DNA from 3 places in the Enterobacter sp. H2G27 genome. Region 2 is predicted to be linked to each of the others. Evidence: predicted binding sites of a transcription regulator. Region 2 holds the regulator's gene; each other region holds the start of a gene.

Region 1 (6,292 bases), 1.2 Mb from region 2:
TTGGACGCTGGAGCGGACGGCTGTCACCGTTACGCATCAGCAGCGGGTGAATCAGGCTCTCCTGCGGCTGAGGCGCAGGCTGCTGGAACTGCGGCGGCTGCGGTTGCTGAACTGGTTGTTGCGGTTGCGCATATGGCTGATGAACGGGCTGCTGGCGCACAGGCTCAACTTCCGGCATCACGCTCGGGGTAAATAAAGGCTCGCTCGGGCCATCATCCACCAGATCCTTCATCGGCGAGAATTCAAAATCAGACAGTGAGAACGGATTTGCACCAGCCGGTTGTTCACCGGAATAACGTTGCTGCTGGGTGGCGGCGAACTGGCGCGCTAATTCCGCTTCTGCAGCGTCATCTTCGTCTTCAGGCACAGGTTCATCGTGCTGATATTCTTCACCGTAGCGTTGATTCTGCTGCGCGGCGAACTGGCGGGCCAGCTCGTCCTGCTGCATCTCATCGACGTCATCTTCGTACTCATGCTCGCGCGCTTTCTCTTCCGCCATGCGCTGGGAAGGCAGCTTGATACCATAAGAGGCAAGTTCACGACGGGTTGGTACGCGAACGCGGTTAGGACGAGGCAGTTGCGGACCAATCCCCTCCTTCACCTGAGGACGTGGCGCGCCCCCTGTTGCCAGGCTAAAGACAGGTGCAGCCACGGCAGCGGCCGGGGTAGCCTGCTTCACGCTTTCCGCTACGGGTGCAACTACAGGTGTCGGGTCGACCGGTGGAACTGGGACAGAAGGCGCTTTTGTCACCGGCTCCTGCACCGGTTCAGGCACAGGCTGATACCAGGCAGCCAGCTGTTCGCGTTCACGCGCGCGGCGCTCTTCGACTTCTTCAAAATAGTACAGCGGTGGACGGGCTGGCTTCACCTCTTCCACGATTTCAGGTTCAGGCTGCAGCGCAACATGAGGCTGCACAGGTTCAACCGGTTCAGGCACATACTCCTGATACGGTTGGGCCACAGGCTGTTCAAAGTGAGGGTAATCTTGCGGTTCATACGCAGGCTGCGGCGGCTGATATGGCTGCTGCCACTGCTCCTGCTGCACAGGGACATAGCTCTCTGGTTCAGGCGCGATAACGGGCTCCGGCGTGTGAACACCGGGAGCAGTCTGCCAGTCAACCTGAGGTTGCTGAATAACGGATTCCGGCGGCGAAACCGGCGCGGATGGCATCACGGCGTCGACAGGCGCGGCATACGCCTGCGCTGCGGTTGTCGCGGCTGCGGCTGCCGCAACCGGTTCAGTGACCGAGTGACCGTTTAACAGCGGGTCGTATTCGTCAAAGTCCCCGGGTGTGGCCCGGCTGCCAGAGAAGAGCACATCGTCAGGATCGACTGCTACACCCGCAGCGCGATACGCCACCTGCTCGTCTTCATCCATGCGTTTACCGGAGAAGAGCGCCTCATCGGTTTTACGACCTAGCGGGTTGGCAAATTTCTCAGCAACACGCTGACGACGCGCCAGCGCGCCGCGCAGAATACGCGCACGACGAGATTCGCGACGCTGCACAGGCGCGTCATCTTCCTCTTCATCTTCGTACTCGTCTTCATCAACCCACGTATCGTCACGGCGGGTACGGTTGCTGGCGAAGGTCAGAATGGTGAGGATAAAACTACCAATTTTCTCGGCAATGCTCACCCATGACCAGCCGGTAAACAGCGTTAGCCCGGCCGCCCAAATGCACAGCAGCGCCAGCGTGCCGCCGCTGCTGTGCAGCATCGGCTGTAGCGCAGAACTGAGTAAGCTGCCGATTACACCACCAGAGGCGAAGTACCAGATATCATCCGCATTGATTGCCGCCAGCCCGCACGAAGTAAGGATCAGCGCCAGCGCGCCAATCAGGCGCAGCGACACGGCGAAATAGTCGATGTAATCATCGTTCTGACGATGACGCCACGCAAACCAGCAGCCGCCAATGATAATAACGGGGAGGGTGTAGGCCATCACACCGAAAATGAAAAACAGCGTATCCGCCAGCCAGGCACCAGGGACACCGCCTAAATTATGGATAGGCTCATGCCATGCAGTTTGTGACCAGCTGGGATCTGAAGGATTGAAACTGAATAAGGCTGCCATCAGCCAGACGGCAAAAAGGGCAATAACAATCAGCAAAGCCTCGAGGAGACGACGTCCGCTGCTTAGCTTCGATAGTGTGACTTCTTTGTCTTCAGTGTATTCCTGGCTCAAAAAAGGCTCTCCAGGTATCAGGCATATCCTGCCTTTTTGCTAAAACGGACAACAGCGCCGGGACTCCCCGGCACTGTTGCTGTATGGATTAACAGGAGTGTAATCAAACTAAGCTGATTTTGCACCTGTTCCGTGTTAGCGCGTCTTAATAACCAGACGATTGCTCTGTTTGACCTCTTCCATCACCACATATGTACGGGTGTCGTTCACGCCTGGCAGACGCAGCAGGGTTTCCCCCAGCAGCTTACGGTAGGCGGACATATCAGGCACTCGGGTTTTCAACAGGTAGTCGAAATCACCGGACACCAGATGACACTCTTGAATTTCTTCAAGTTTTTGTACAGCGGCGTTGAATTGTTCAAACACATCCGGCGCACCACGATTCAGAGTAATCTCAACAAATACCAGAAGTGAGGCATCCAGATAATGCGGGTTCAACAGAGCAGTGTAGCCCTGAATGAAACCCTGTCTTTCCAGTCGGCGCACACGCTCAAGGCACGGCGTCGGGGAAAGTCCCACACGTTTTGAAAGCTCGACGTTGGAAATACGCCCATCCTTTTGCAATTCATTAAGAATGTTACGATCGATACGGTCGAGATCTTTGCCAGGGCGCTTCTTGCTATCTACCATTATTATTGTCTCTCTGTATTCCTTCCCTACTCCTGCCTGGACCCTGTGCACATCACTGTTCAGAGCCTGTACCCGTTAGTCATCACATCGCCTGATTATGTAATAGACGCGATGCGGATTCGGGTTCTGTTGGTAAGAAGACCGTTGCCCGAAGGCTGTCACCGACATCACGTATGGCGTCTGTCCACGCCATGCGTAGATTTCACTGACCCGGTAAAAATGGCATTTACGTGCATGCCTATGCGGCATACGGTTAACGCGGTTTTTTTTCTTCCTTGAATGTTTTCGCAAAAGCGCAGGGGATTGTCAAAGCAAAACATCGTTTTTTAGTACAACATGCCGGATATTCATTACGGCAGGGTATTAATCCTCATTTTATTGCCTTAGAAACGACCGCTTTTATCGAGAAAGCGTGAGGTTATCGCGCGCTATTCATCGTCCATGGCTATTACACAGATTGATATCAAAATTGCTGCGCTCTTTTTTTACGGCAACAAATTCCCTACAATCCAGCCAAATGTCTGCCAACAACAATGGGGATCTCATGGGCACGGCCAAACACAGTAAGCTGCTAATCCTTGGTTCTGGACCTGCGGGATATACCGCAGCGGTCTATGCTGCACGCGCTAACCTGCACCCGGTACTCATTACCGGTATGGAAAAAGGCGGTCAGCTGACCACCACCACCGAAGTGGAAAACTGGCCAGGGGACCCGAACGACCTGACCGGGCCGCTGCTGATGGAACGTATGCACGAGCATGCCGCTAAATTCGAAACCGAAATTCTGTTCGACCACATCAATAAGGTCGATCTTCAGAACCGTCCGTTCCGCCTGACGGGCGACAGCGGCGAATACACCTGCGACGCGCTGATCATCGCCACGGGTGCTTCTGCCCGTTACCTCGGTCTGCCATCCGAAGAAGCGTTCAAGGGCCGCGGCGTCTCTGCCTGCGCAACCTGCGACGGTTTCTTCTACCGTAATCAGAAAGTCGCGGTCATCGGCGGCGGCAACACCGCAGTGGAAGAAGCACTCTATCTGGCAAACATTGCCTCTGAGGTGCACCTGATCCACCGTCGCGAAACCTTCCGCGCGGAGAAGATCCTGATCAAACGTCTGATGGATAAAGTAGCAAGCGGCAACATCGTGCTGCATACCAACCGTACCCTGGAAGAGGTGACGGGCGACCAGATGGGCGTTGCCGGTCTGCGTATCCGTGATACCCAGAACACCGATAACGTCGAAACGCTGGAAGTGGCGGGCCTTTTTGTGGCGATCGGTCACAGTCCGAACACCGCGATCTTCGACGGTCAGCTGGAGCTGGAAAACGGCTACATCAAAGTGCAGTCCGGTATTCACGGTAATGCGACCCAGACCAGCATCCCGGGTGTGTTCGCGGCCGGCGACGTGATGGACCACATTTACCGTCAGGCGATCACCTCAGCGGGTACCGGCTGTATGGCCGCGCTGGACGCTGAACGCTACCTCGATGGACTGGCTGAACAAGGTAAATAATCTTTACAAGTCAGTAACAAACGTAAATAAAGGCGGCGATAAGTCGCCTTTATTGTCTCCCCGTTGTAACATTGCGCTGCCCAACTTCTAATAACGTCACCTGCAAAGTACGCAATGGAAAAAACCCGTCAACAAGAGTTAACACGCTGGCTGAAACAGCAAAGCGTTATTTCCCGCCGCTGGCTTACGATTTCCCGTCTCCTGGGATTCGTTAGCGGTCTGTTGATTGTTGCCCAGGCATGGCTGCTGGCCCGCATTCTTAATCACATGATCATGGAGAACATTCCACGCGAAGCGCTCCTGCTGCCCTTTATTGTCCTGATCCTGATTTTTGTTCTGCGCGCCTGGGTGGTATGGCTGCGTGAGCGCGTCGGTTTTCACGCCGGACAGCACATCCGTTACGAGATCCGCCGTCAGGTGCTCGACAGGCTTCAGGAAGCCGGGCCCGCCTGGATCCAGGGTAAACCGGCCGGTAGCTGGGCGACGCTGATCCTTGAGCAGATTGACGATATGCACGACTACTACGCGCGCTATCTGCCGCAGATGGCCCTTGCCGTCTTCGTTCCGCTGCTGATCGTTATCGCTATCTTCCCGGTGAACTGGATGGCGGCGCTGATTCTGATGGGAACCGCCCCGCTGATCCCGCTATTTATGGCGCTGGTCGGGATGGGGGCAGCGGATGCCAACCGCCGTAACTTCCTGGCATTGGGTCGCCTGAGTGGCCATTTCCTCGATCGTCTTCGCGGCATGGAGACATTGCGCATCTTTGGCCGCGGTGAAGCGGAAACCGAAAATATTCGCCTGGCGTCGCAGGACTTCCGTCAGCGCACCATGGAAGTCTTACGCCTCGCCTTCTTATCTTCCGGCGTACTGGAATTCTTCACCTCGCTGTCGATTGCCCTCGTGGCGGTCTACTTCGGCTTCTCCTACCTTGGCGCGCTGGATTTCGGCCATTACGGCACGACAGTGACTCTTTCTGCCGGTTTCCTGGCGCTGATCCTGGCGCCGGAATTTTTCCAGCCGCTTCGCGATCTGGGAACCTTCTATCACGCCAAAGCGCAGGCGGTTGGCGCCGCCGATAGCCTGAAAATGTTTCTGGAAACGCCGCTGGCCCACCCGGAGCGGGGTGACGTAACGCTGAATGCTAAAGATCCGGTGACGATTGAAGCGCAGGACTTTTCCATTCTGTCGCCCGAAGGCAAAGTCCTCGCCGGTCCGCTGAACTTTACCTTACCTGCCGGACAACGCGTGGTGCTCGTCGGCACCAGCGGTTCCGGGAAAAGCTCTCTACTGAACGCGCTATCCGGTTTTATGGCCTACACGGGTTCACTGCGGATCAACAAAACCGAACTGCGCAACCTCGAGCCTGACGCCTGGCGTAAACAGCTCAGTTGGGTAGGACAAAACCCGCAGCTCCCGGCTTCTACGCTGCGTGAAAACGTGCTTCTGGCGCGCCCGGATGCGCGTGAAGATGAGCTGCAATCGGTTCTCGACCGCGCCTGGGTCAGCGAATTTCTGCCGCTGCTGCCGAAAGGGGTGGATACCGTGGTCGGCGATCAGTCCGCCGGGCTGTCGGTCGGGCAGGCGCAGCGCGTGGCCGTTGCCCGAGCGCTGCTTAACCCATGCCAGCTGATGCTGCTGGACGAGCCCGCCGCCAGCCTGGATGCCCACAGCGAGCAGCGCGTAATGGAAGCCCTGAACGCCGCCTCCCGGCAGCAAACTACCCTGATGGTCACCCATCAGCTGGAAGGCATTGCCGACTGGGACCAGATCTGGGTCATGGAGAACGGTCGTATTGTTGAGCAAGGCGATTACGCCTCTCTCGTTGCCGCCCAGGGACCATTTGCCGCCCTGCTGGCGAACCGTCAGGAGGATATCTGATGCGCGCTCTGCTGCCTTATCTTGCGCTCTATAAACGCCATAAATGGATGCTGACGCTGGGGATTGTGCTGGCGATTGTCACG
Region 2 (6,292 bases):
GCCAGCTCGCGCAGAGCAGGGATAGACGTCAGCAATGCAACGATCTGCTCACCAAAGCAGGCGTACACCAGACCAAAGGCCAGCGCCACCAGTCCCGACTGACGGCAGGCTGCCCGCCAGACATCCCGAAGCTGCCCGCTTTTTCGCGCACCGTATGCTTGCCCGGAATGCGCTTCAACCGCGTAGGCAAAACCGTCCAGCGCATAGGCGGTAAAGGTCAGAAGCGTCATCAATATCGCGTTGACCGCCACGATTTCTGGCCCCAGTCGAGCCCCGAAAACCGTCAGCGCGCCGAAGCAGAGCTGAAGAAGCAGCGAGCGCAGCATGATGTCACGGTTGAGGGCCAGCAGCTTACGGATATTGCCGCGCCATGCGGTTTTGAGCAGCGCCAGAGAGATCCCGCGCATCGACAGCACGCGCCAGACCATCCACAAGCCAATGATAAAGGTTCCGTATTCGGCAATCGCCGTCGCCAGCGCCGCGCCCCGCACGTTCATATGCAGGCCCATCACCAGCCAGATATCCAGCACAATGTTGAGAAGGTTGCCCACCACCAGCAAAATCACTGGCGCCCGGGCATACTGAACGCCCAGTAACCACCCCAGCAGAACCAGGTTAGCCAGCGACGCTGGCGCGCTGAGCCAGCGGATTTCAAGGAAACGTCGCGCCTGATCCAGTACCGCCTCGCTGCCGCCAACGATATGAAGCGCAAGATCGATCAGGGGTGTCCGCAATACAACGATTAATGCACCCGCGCCAAGCGCGAGTATCAGCGGCTGCACCAGCGCACGCGCCAGACGCAGCGGATCTTTCGCACCATAAGCCTGTGCGGTAAGACCGGTGGTGCTCATGCGTAAAAAGAGCAACAGCATAAACAGGAAGCTGGTTGCCGTCGCGCCAATCGCCACGCCGCCAAGATAAACCGGTGAATCAAGATGGCCTATAACGGCAGTATCAACCAGTCCCAGTAAAGGCACGGTAATATTGGAGAAAATCATCGGCAGGGCAAGACGCCACAATGCCTTATCTGATGCCGTCAGTAGTGACATGCGAAATACCGGGAAAGGTAGATGAACAGGCTACAGCGGAAGCGTAGCCTGTCAGGAAGAGATTACAGCCATTCACCGTTACGAATCACGCCTACTGCCAGACCTTCGATAGAGAAGTTCTGTTCGCGGAGATCGACCACAATTGGGGTGAACTCGTTGTTTTCAGGCAGCAACTGAACGGTGTTACCCTGTTTTTTCAGACGTTTGACGGTGACTTCATCGTCAATGCGCGCGACAACCACCTGGCCGTTACGCACATCCTGCGTTTTATGTACCGCAAGCAGATCGCCGTCAAGAATACCGATGTCTTTCATCGACATGCCGCTAACGCGCAGCAGAAAATCAGCGCTCGGCTTGAACATGGCTGGATCGACCTGGTAATGACCTTCAATATGCTGCTGTGCCAGTAAAGGCTCACCGGCAGCAACACGACCTACCAGCGGAATGCCCGTCTCTTCTTCTACCAGCAGTCGGATACCGCGTGACGCGCCTGATACAATCTCAATCACGCCTTTACGCGCCAGCGCTTTCAGGTGTTCTTCGGCAGCATTCGGAGAACGGAAACCCAGACGCTGCGCGATTTCCGCACGCGTAGGTGGCATACCCGTCTGGCCGATATGATCCCGGATGAGATCAAACACCTCTTGCTGCCTGGTCGTTAACGCTTTCATTCCGCCCCCTGGGTGTATATACAGTTATGCTGTGAGTATATACAGTCAAAGGCGATTTTGGAACCAAAAACTGCACAAAAAACCAGGGACTTAATTATTCCTCGAGGCTCATCGGAAATGTGACCAAAGCAGCGTGACCCAGGTGATAACGGCAGTGATAATCGCCAGTAATACGGCAGCAGATCCCATGTCTTTTGCGCGGCCAGAAAGCTCATGGAAATCGGAACCGATGCGATCCACAACGGCCTCAATAGCGCTATTAAGAATTTCCACTATCATCACCAGAAGTACGGAACCGATAAGAAGTACGCGGGTAATAGCATCAACATCAAGGAAACAGGCGACGATCACCGCGATGATAGCGGCGACGCCCTCCTGGCGAAACGCGGCCTCGTTGGCCCATGCGGCACGGAAACCTTTCCATGAATAGCCGGCGGCTTTGATGATACGTGTTAACCCAGTGGTATTATTGGCCATTAAAAGAACCTTTTTTAAAAAAGAGCGTCAGTAACAGGAGCCGTAGCGCGTTTCGCTACAGCCTGAAGTATGACGGGTAACAACAGAAATTTTGCGCGCTTTCTGTTATCCTTGCGCCGCAATTGCATTATTAACCAGAGGCTTTACATCGTTTATGTCCGGCTGGCCACGAATTTACTACAAATTACTTAATTTACCATTAAGCATCCTGGTAAAAAGCAAGTCTATCCCAGCAGAACCCGCGCTGGAACTGGGGCTCGATACGTCGCGTCCCATTATGTACGTTTTGCCTTATAACTCGAAGGCTGACTTACTGACGCTTCGCGCCCAGTGTCTGGCGCATGACTTACCAGATCCGCTTGAACCGCTGGAAGTTGACGGTACGCTGCTGCCGCGCTACGTGTTCATCCACGGCGGGCCGCGCGTGTTTACCTATTACACGCCGAAAGAAGAGTCCATCAAGCTGTTCCATGACTATCTCGACCTGCACCGCAGCAACCCCGATCTGGATGTGCAGATGGTGCCGGTATCGGTGATGTTTGGTCGTCGTCCGGGCCGCGAAAAAGGTGAAGAGAACCCGCCGCTGCGCATGCTTAACGGCATCCAGAAGTTCTTTGCGGTCTCCTGGCTGGGACGCGACAGCTTTGTACGTTTCTCCCCTTCCGTTTCGCTGCGTCACATGGCGGACGAGCACGGCACCGACAAGATCATCGCGCAAAAACTGGCGCGCGTGGCGCGTATGCACTTCGCTCGTCAGCGCCTCGCTGCCGTAGGGCCACGCCTCCCGGCGCGTCAGGATCTGTTCAACAAGCTGCTGGCCTCCAAAGCGATTGCCCGCGCCGTTGAAGATGAAGCGCGCAGCAAGAAAATTTCGCATGAGAAAGCCCAGCAGAACGCCATTGCGCTGATGGAAGAGATTGCAGCGAACTTCTCTTACGAGATGATTCGCCTTTCCGATCGTATTCTCGGCTTTACGTGGAACCGCCTGTATCAGGGCATCAACGTCCATAACGCCGAGCGCGTGCGTCAGCTGGCGCATGATGGCCATGAGATTGTCTATGTCCCCTGCCACCGCAGCCACATGGACTACCTGCTCCTTTCATACGTGCTCTATCATCAGGGGCTGGTACCGCCGCACATTGCTGCCGGTATCAACCTGAATTTCTGGCCAGCAGGTCCGATTTTCCGCCGCCTGGGCGCGTTCTTTATTCGTCGTACCTTCAAGGGTAACAAGCTCTACTCCACCGTGTTCCGCGAGTATCTGGGCGAGCTGTTCAGCCGCGGCTATTCCGTGGAGTACTTCGTGGAGGGCGGTCGTTCCCGTACCGGACGTCTGCTCGATCCGAAGACCGGCACGCTGTCGATGACCATCCAGGCCATGCTGCGCGGAGGTACCCGTCCGATTACGCTGGTGCCTATCTACATTGGCTACGAGCACGTGATGGAAGTGGGCACGTACGCGAAAGAGCTGCGTGGCGCGACCAAAGAGAAAGAGAGCCTGCCGCAGATGCTGCGCGGCTTGAGCAAGTTGCGCAATCTTGGTCAGGGCTACGTTAACTTCGGCGAGCCGATGCCGCTGATGACGTACCTGAACCATCACGTTCCGGAGTGGCGCGAGTCCATCGATCCTATCGAAGCGGTGCGTCCGGCCTGGCTGACGCCAACGGTTAACGGCATCGCGTCCGAGCTGATGGTGCGCATTAACAACGCCGGTGCGGCTAACGCCATGAACCTGTGCTGTACGGCGCTTCTGGCTTCGCGCCAGCGCTCGCTGACCCGTGAACAGCTCACAGAGCAGCTGGATTGCTATCTGGATATGATGCGGAACGTGCCGTATTCGGTTGATTCGACCGTACCTTCTGCGACCGCCAGTGAGCTTATCGATCACGCGCTTCAGATGAACAAGTTTGAAGTCGAAAAGGACACGATCGGCGACATCATCATTCTGCCGCGCGAGCAGGCGGTGCTGATGACCTACTACCGCAACAACATCACGCATATGCTGATGCTGCCGTCGCTCATGGCCGCCATTATTACCCAGCATCGTCATATCTCCCGTCAGGAGCTATTGCGCCATCTTGAGACCATCTATCCGATGCTGAAAGCGGAGCTGTTCCTGCGCTGGAGTAAGGATGAGCTGGCGACAGAACTGGATAAGATGACGGAAGAGATGCGTCGCCAGGGGCTGATCGCCGTTTCAAACGACGAGCTGCACATCAATCCGTCACGCTCCCGTACCCTGCAGCTGCTGGCGGCCGGTGCGCGTGAAACGCTGCAGCGCTACGCCATTACGTTCTGGCTGCTGAGTGCGAACCCGTCCATCAACCGCGGTACGCTGGAGAAAGAAAGCCGGACGCTGGCCCAGCGCCTGTCCGTTCTGCACGGCATTAACGCCCCTGAATTCTTCGACAAAGCAGTCTTTAGTTCTCTGGTACTGACGCTGCGTGATGAAGGCTTCATCAGCGATACAGGCGATGCCGAGCCGGAAGAGACGCTGAAGGTTTACCAGATGCTCGCAGAGCTGATTACCTCGGACGTGCGCTTGACGATTGAGAGCGCCACGCAGGGCGAGTGATGTTAAAAAGCCGGGTGATGGTTTCACCTGACCCGGCCTGACGTTCTGCATAATAAAAGGCCCGGTAAGCGTTAACGCTACCGGGCCTTTTTTTCTGCCTTGTTAAATCATTGCATTTAGCTGAGCAGCGTAAAGGCAATCATCCCGACAATCGCACCCGTCGTGCCGAGTATGGTTTCCATCAGCGTCCAGGTTTTCAGGGTTTGCGCTTCGGTGGCGCCGGTAAACTTACCGAACAGCCAGAAGCCGGCGTCGTTAACGTGAGAGACCACAATCGAACCGCCCGCGATACAGATAGAGAGCGCGGCCATCTGGGCACCGGAGTAGTTCAGCTGTTCAATCACCGGCATCACCAGACCCACGGCGGTTAAACACGCCACGGTGGCGGAACCCTGAATGATACGAACCGCCGCAGCCAACACAAAACAGGTTACCGCAATCGGCAGGCCCATCCCGGTCAGCGCTTCACCCAGAGCCGGGCCCACGCCGGAATCCACCAGCACCTGCTTGAACACGCCGCCGGCACCGATCACCAGCAGGATAATGCCCGCAGGCTGCAGCGCCGCACCGCAAATCTCCATCACCCGGTCTTTCGGCATCCCCTGACGCATCGCCAGGCCGTAAATCGCCACCAGACAGGCCACCAGGATCGCCGTAAATGGGTGACCGATGAACTCGAACCATTCGTAGGCGCTGGAACCCACCGGCACAAAGCGCGCGGCGATGGTTTTCAGACCCACCAGAACCAGCGGCAGCAGGATCAGCGACAGGCTGAAGCCGAAGGACGGCATTTTGCCCTCGCCCAGGTGCGGCTCGGTGACGTCATCCGGAATATGCAGCTCAACGTAACGGCTGATGAAGTTGCCCCACAGCGGACCGGCGATAATCATCCCCGGGATTGCCGCGCACAGGCCAATCAGGATCATCCAGCCAAAGTCGGCGTGCATCTGGGAGGCAAGCAGCATCGGCGCAGGCCCCGGCAGCAGAAACGCCGCAGCCGCCGCCACCCCCGCAAACAGCGGAATGACCAGCTTCACGAGGTTAGTACCAGTATGGCGCGCCATGGAGAATGCGACGCTTATCAGCAGCACAACGGCCACTTCGAAGAACAGCGGCAGCGCGCAAATCAGCCCTGCCAGGCCAATCGCGTAGTGCGCACGGCTGTGGCCAAAGGATTTCAGCATCTTCACTGCAATCTGGTCGACCGCGCCCGTCTCGTGCAAAATCTTGCCAAACATCGCGCCCAGCGCGACCACAATCGCCAGGAAGCCCAGCGTACCGCCCATCCCTTTTTCCATCGTCGCGGCGATCTTGTCGAGCGGCATACCGGAAAAGAGACCAGCACCAATAGAAACCACCATCAAAGCAACAAAGGCGTGCATGCGCGCCTTCATCACTAAAAACAGCAGCAGCAATACCGAACCCACTGCTGTCAAAACTAGCGTTAATGTACTCAAAACTTACTGCCTTTTATTAATGACCTCGATGGTGCTGGCAACAACACCCTCCAGTGACTGATC
Region 3 (6,292 bases), 3.4 Mb from region 2:
ATAGAGCAGGTTTTCAACTTCGTTTTTCGTCCAGCCGCTGCCGGGACGACTGGCGCGACGGCCAGCGAGCCACATGGCAAAAATGAAGCCCACCAGGTACATCAGACCGTACCAGTGAAGCGAAACAGGTCCTACTGAGAAAATGACCGGATCAAATTCCGGAAAATGCAGATAACCACTGTTCATCTGTCACCACAAGATGTTGTTATTCCGCTGAAAGTGGACAGCGGTAGAAATGCGATTCTGCCGTAAGCAGAGGCTCCAAAGTTGCGAATCATAGCATAAGGCGGGCGCGGAGGATGCGCCCGAGATGTAAAAGATGTGTATAGGGTGTTATGCCCGCTGGTGCCCTCTCCCACCGGGAGAGGGAGAAAGACGATTAGCGGCCGCCGCGGATTAGGCCGCCCATACCGCGTCGTTCCATAAACGCCGCGACCTGGTGACGGACCTCAGCAGCCAGCTGCGCCTCAAGGCTGCGTTCTGCGAGTTCGCGAGCATCATTGATGTCGATATGTCGCAGCAGGTATTTCACGCGGGCGACGGCGCGACCGTTCATCGACAGATGGCGGTATCCCAGACCAATCAGGATCGCAACGCACATGGAATCCCCTGCCATTTCACCACACAGGCGTAAATCAATGCCGTACTGCTCCGCTTCTCGGGCAATCATCGCTAAGGCGCGAATGATCGCCGGATGCAGGCTGTCATAGATACTGGCGACGCGGGTATTGTTGCGGTCGACGGCCAGAATATATTGCGTCAGGTCGTTCGTGCCGACAGAGATAAAATCAACGCGGTTTGCCAGCTGCGGCAGCATAAAGACCATAGACGGCACTTCCAGCATCACGCCGATCCGCGGTTTCGGGATCGCATAGCCGATCATCTCTTCCACTTCACGCCCGGCACGTTCGATTAGCCGCCGCGACTCGTCTATCTCATCAATGCTGGTGACCATCGGCAGCAGGATGCTGAGATTGCCCGTCGCCGCGTTGGCGCGCAGCATCGCGCGCACCTGGATCAGGAAGATCTCCGGCTGATCGAGCGTAATGCGGATCCCACGCCAGCCCAGGCACGGGTTTTCTTCGCTGATCGGCATGTAGGGGAGCTGTTTATCCGCGCCGACATCCAGGGTTCGCAGGGTGACAGGTTTGTCGTTAAACATCTGCAGCATCCCCTGATACTGCGCCACCTGCTCCTCTTCGGAGGGGAAACCGCTCTGCAGCATGAACGGGATTTCAGTACGGTATAGGCCAATGCCGTCGATGCGGCTGCCAAGCTTTTCTTCATGTTCAGGGCTTAAACCGGCGTTGAGCATGACTTTGATCCGCTCACCGCTCTTAAGCTGTGCGGGCAGGTTAACGTCATCTTCCGCCAGCTTGCTTAATTCATTCTCTTCGCTGATAAGACGCTGGTATTCCTGGAGCAGAACCGGCTCAGGATCGACCAGCAGCTCACCGCGATAGCCGTCGACCACCAGCGTACGTCGGTGCAGTACCGACGGCTGAATGTCCGCCCCCATAACGGTAGGGATACCCAGCGCGCGCACCATAATGGCGGCGTGTGAGTTGGCGGCACCATCGCGCACCACGACACCGGCCAGCCTGTCCTGCGGCAGTTCAGCCAGCGTGGTTGCCGACAGTTCATCGGCGACCAGAACAAACCGTTGAGGCCAGGCATTCGGCCCCTGAATGGTGTCATCAAGATGGAACAGCAGACGTTGTCCCAGGGCCCGGAGATCTCCAGCCCGCTCTTTCAGGTAACCGTCGGTCAATGCCGCAAATTGGTCGGCAAATTTCTCGATAACCTTCTTAACGGCCCACTCCGCGACCGAGCCTTTATCCACTTCAGCAAAAAGCTCACGACGCAGACGCGCATCGGAAAGCAGGTGCGAATAGAGGTCGAAAATGGCCGCCGTCTCTTTTTGCGCACCTGCGGCAAAACGTTTGCTGTAACGACGAAATTCATTCGCCGACTCTTCCAGCGCGGCGGTAAGACGCTCGCGCTCAAGCGCTTCATCAAGCGTTGAGGCTTCGTAAACCTGCTCCATTAACGGCAGCGTGGCGTCCATCCAGCCTTCAGCAATCGCTACGCCTGGCGATGCCGGAAGGGCACGAATGCGCGTATGGCGATACTGGCCAAAGAGCGCGGCAAGCTGAGACTGAGAGAGGATCGCCGCCATCTGCGTGGCCAGCGTGACGAGGAAAGACTCCTCGCTTTCGTCATACTGACGTAGCTCACGCTGCTGGACGACCAGTACGCCGAGCAGCTGGCGACGCTGGATAATCGGTACGCCAAGGAAAGCGCGGAAGCGCTCTTCTTTTACGGAAGGGATGTATTTAAAGCTGGGGTGTTTTTGCGCGTCAGCAAGGTTGATGGGTTCAGCCAGCCGCCCAACCAGACCGACGATACCCTCATCAAATGCGAGCGTTACGGTGCGTCCACGTGGCTTCTTCAAACCACGGGTCGCCATCAGGTAATAGCAGCGCCGATCGTGGTCGGCCAGATATACCGAACAGACCTCGGTCTCCATCGCAAGACAGATGTCGGTGACCAGAATATTCAGCGCCTCGTTCAGACGCGGAGCGCTGGCCACCTTCTCGACTATTTCTCGCAAGCGGGTGAGCATGATTTGCGTAGCTTAACCTCTTTTACGTCGCCAGGCAGGTGCGCTCTGCGGCTTAGGCGGGATCTCCTGAAGCTGCATTACCACACTTGCAAACTCTTTCATCACCCTACGGTAAACATCGCGTTTAAATGACACGACCTGACGAACAGGATACCAATAGCTCACCCAGCGCCAGCCATCGAACTCCGGCGTACTGCTGGTTTGCATATTGATGTCTGAATCGTTGCCCACCAACTGCAACAGAAACCACTTCTGTTTCTGGCCGATACAAACCGGCTTTGTGTCCCAACGCACCAAACGTTTCGGTAACTTGTAACGCAACCAGTTGCGGGTCGAAGCCAGGATGCGAACATCTTTCCGGCTCAAACCGACCTCTTCAAAAAGCTCCCGGTACATCGCTTGTTCTGGGGACTCTCCCGGATTAATCCCGCCTTGCGGGAACTGCCAGGAGTGCTGACCATATCGCCGGGCCCACATTACCTGGCCCTGACGATTACAAATTACTATTCCTACGTTCGGGCGGTAGCCATCGTCATCAATCACCGGACTACCCCAAACTAAACCTTATATATGAATGATTGTTTCACACTACAGGGAGGCGGTAAACCACTCTCTTACAGGGCTGCAGCCTAATAACATTTGAATAACTCACAAATAAGTGCTGAGTTATAAACAGATGAGAGCCATTAAAAGGAATTTTATTCACCTTTTCTGTGGATATAGTTGTGAAGAAGTGTCTAATTACCGATGAACAACCTCAAACAATGCCGTCCCCCCCTTTTTAGCTTAATTCAATAATACAATTATTTTCATATAGTTAAATGCATTTCCATGAACACAAAACAGAATAGCGTGACGATCGTCACATCAGGGATCGTCGTGCTGATGAAAGATCGAACAGCGTCGGTTTTATCCACAGATTGTGCCAATAAGTTAGTCACAATTTGTTTGAAAATTCGATTTTCCTCGCACGTCAAGGCTGTAGATTGAAACAGTAGTCAGGGTTATGCCCAGTTATCCCATTTTTCTGTGGATAACATGGTGTAAGATCCTGTTCATTGTCAGTGACCAGATTTGAACAACCCGTTTTCCGACTCTGGTGAAACGATTTCAAACCAGTAAAAAAACATATAAATCATGTACATGGAATATTCGTACAGAAATAGTTAAACTCTATCCACAGGGGACAATTTCTTCGTTTATTTTTTAATCAAAAGGTTACCATCATGCATCCGCTTACACCCTTGCTCTCACCGCCGTCCAGCGAGGGCCAGTTGCTACAGCAGGCACAGCGTCTTGCAGGCTTTTCGCTTGGCGAGCTGGCGGCAATGGCAGGGCTTCAGATCCCGAAGGATCTTAAGCGGGATAAAGGCTGGATCGGCATGCTGCTTGAACTATGGCTGGGTGCCAGCGCAGGGAGCAAACCCGAGCAGGATTTTGCTGCACTTGGCGTGGAGTTAAAAACTATCCCTGTAGACAGCCAGGGCAAGCCGCTTGAGACCACCTTTGTCTGCGTTGCGCCATTAACCGGCAATACCGGCGTGACGTGGGAAACCAGTCACGTTCGCCACAAGCTGAAGCGCGTATTATGGGTACCGGTTGAAGGTGAGCGTCAGATCCCCCTGGCTGACCGTCGCGTTGGCGCACCGCTGCTCTGGAGCCCGGACGAGGATGAAGAGCATCAGCTGCGCCTGGACTGGGAAGAGCTGATGGACATGATTGTGCTTGGGCAGGTAGAGCGCATCACCGCCCGACACGGAGAAGTGTTACAGCTGCGTCCGAAAGCGGCCAACAGTAAAGCACTTACCGAGGCAATCGGCGCGCAGGGTGAACCGATACTGACGTTGCCGCGCGGTTTTTATCTCAAAAAGAATTTCACTGGCGCACTCCTGGCACGTCATTTCCTGTTAAAAACATAGTTTTTTACTTATTTTGCGAGCTCTCAAACATAATCGACTGCTTTTTAAGATTTTACCGCTTCCTCAAGTCGCCATATCGGGTTAATACTAGATTATGATTTGATACAAGCCAGATGAGGACGATAACGATGAAAAAATGGGCAGTATTAGTGTCAGCAGTCGGTTTAGCGTTTGCCGTATCGGGCTGTAGCAGCGATTACGTCATGGCGACAAAAGATGGTCGAATGATCCTGACCGATGGCAAACCCGAAGTTGACGATGATACCGGTCTGGTCAGCTACCGCGACCAGGAAGGCAATAAAATGCAGATCAATCGCGACGAAGTATCGCAAATTATCGAGCGATAATCAGAGAGAGGTCAGCCGCTTGCTGGCCTTTTTGATTTTTTTCTTCCCCTTTTGCTTCCCCTCTGCCATGTTTATATTCCTTTGTCGGGCACGCCCTGACGCGGTCTATAAGTCTACTGAGGAAGCCGGCTATGCATTATCACCGTATCCCCCACAGCGCTCTGGAAATAAGCCAACTGGGGTTGGGCACGATGACATTTGGTGAACAAAACAGCGAAGCCGATGCCCATGCACAACTCGATTACGCCGTCAGCCAGGGCATTAACCTGATTGATGTTGCAGAGATGTACCCTGTTCCGCCACGCCCTGAAACGCAGGGACTTACCGAAACCTACGTCGGTAACTGGTTGGCAAAGCGCGGCAACCGTGAAAAGCTGGTGATTGCCTCAAAAGTCAGTGGCCCCGCACGCAATAACGATACCGGGATCCGCCCGAACCAGATCCTCGATCGCAAGAATATCCGCGCCGCTCTGGATGCCAGCCTGAAGCGCCTGCAAACCGACTATCTCGACCTCTACCAGGTGCACTGGCCGCAGCGACCAACCAACTGCTTTGGCAAGCTCGGATACAGCTGGAATGAGAGCGCCCCCGCCGTGACGCTGCTGGAAACGCTGGAAGCGCTGACCGAGTGCCAGCGCGCGGGAAAAATCCGCTACATTGGCGTATCTAACGAAACGGCCTTTGGGGTCATGCGCTATCTGCACCTGGCGGATAAGCACGATCTGCCGCGTATTGTGACTATCCAGAACCCGTACAGCTTGCTTAACCGCAGCTATGAGGTGGGTCTGGCCGAAGTGACACAGTATGAAGAGGTAGAGCTGCTCGCCTATTCCTGTCTCGGCTTCGGCACGCTGACGGGGAAATACCTGAACGGCGCGAAGCCGGCGGGGGCGCGAAATACCCTCTTTAGCCGCTTCACCCGCTACAGCGGTGAGCAGACGCAGAAAGCCGTTGCTGCCTATGTAGATATCGCAAAGCGTCACGGTCTTGACCCTGCACAGATGGCGCTGGCCTTCGTGCGTCGTCAGCCGTTTGTTGCCAGCACCCTGCTGGGCGCGACAACGATGGAACAGCTGAAAACCAATATTGAGAGTTTCCACCTGAACCTGAGTGAAGACGTGTTAGCAGAGATTGAAGCGGTGCATCAGGTTTATACTTATCCTGCACCATAGCCTGACGCTTTTGCCCGGTGGCGCTACGCTTACCGGGCCTACAGGTGCTCAAACGCAGGCCCGGTAAGGCGAAGCCACCACCCGGCTAGATATCAACGCCGACGCTGCCAAATCCACAAGCCCGCGATCGCAATCGCAAACAGCCCACCAAACCCGACGCCGATCCCCACCACCGGCACACCCACTTTTACCGCCAGCGAGTAGAGCCCCAGCATTAACAGCATTGCC

What was found. The regulator LexA, encoded in region 2, represses DNA repair genes until DNA is damaged. The targets are predictions, from matches to a motif close to TNCTGTATGTACATACAGNA.
Region 1: the regulator LexA is predicted to act here: its motif matches at 2,263-2,282, upstream of ACW9E7_RS05895 (DNA translocase FtsK 4TM domain-containing protein).
Region 3: the regulator LexA is predicted to act here: its motif matches at 3,604-3,623, upstream of mutH (DNA mismatch repair endonuclease MutH).

The regions. Positions count from the first base shown of each region.
Region 1 is NZ_JBSVSI010000001.1:1,254,854-1,261,145, reverse strand. Features, by position in the region: gene ACW9E7_RS05895 (DNA translocase FtsK 4TM domain-containing protein) at 1-2,185, opposite strand, end outside; gene lrp (leucine-responsive transcriptional regulator Lrp) at 2,321-2,815, opposite strand; gene trxB (thioredoxin-disulfide reductase) at 3,360-4,328, shown strand; gene cydD (heme ABC transporter permease/ATP-binding protein CydD) at 4,443-6,209, shown strand; gene cydC (heme ABC transporter ATP-binding protein/permease CydC) at 6,209-6,292, shown strand, end outside.
Region 2 is NZ_JBSVSI010000001.1:72,895-79,186, reverse strand. Features, by position in the region: gene dinF (MATE family efflux transporter DinF) at 1-1,049, opposite strand, end outside; gene lexA (transcriptional repressor LexA) at 1,112-1,720, opposite strand; gene ACW9E7_RS00335 (diacylglycerol kinase) at 1,829-2,197, opposite strand; gene plsB (glycerol-3-phosphate 1-O-acyltransferase PlsB) at 2,352-4,772, shown strand; gene gntU (gluconate transporter) at 4,889-6,229, opposite strand; gene gntK (gluconokinase) at 6,233-6,292, opposite strand, start outside.
Region 3 is NZ_JBSVSI010000001.1:3,425,075-3,431,366, forward strand. Features, by position in the region: gene lgt (prolipoprotein diacylglyceryl transferase) at 1-186, opposite strand, end outside; gene ptsP (phosphoenolpyruvate--protein phosphotransferase) at 380-2,626, opposite strand; gene rppH (RNA pyrophosphohydrolase) at 2,639-3,169, opposite strand; gene mutH (DNA mismatch repair endonuclease MutH) at 3,853-4,545, shown strand; gene ACW9E7_RS16170 (YgdI/YgdR family lipoprotein) at 4,674-4,892, shown strand; gene ACW9E7_RS16175 (NADP(H)-dependent aldo-keto reductase) at 5,024-6,064, shown strand; gene lplT (lysophospholipid transporter LplT) at 6,157-6,292, opposite strand, start outside.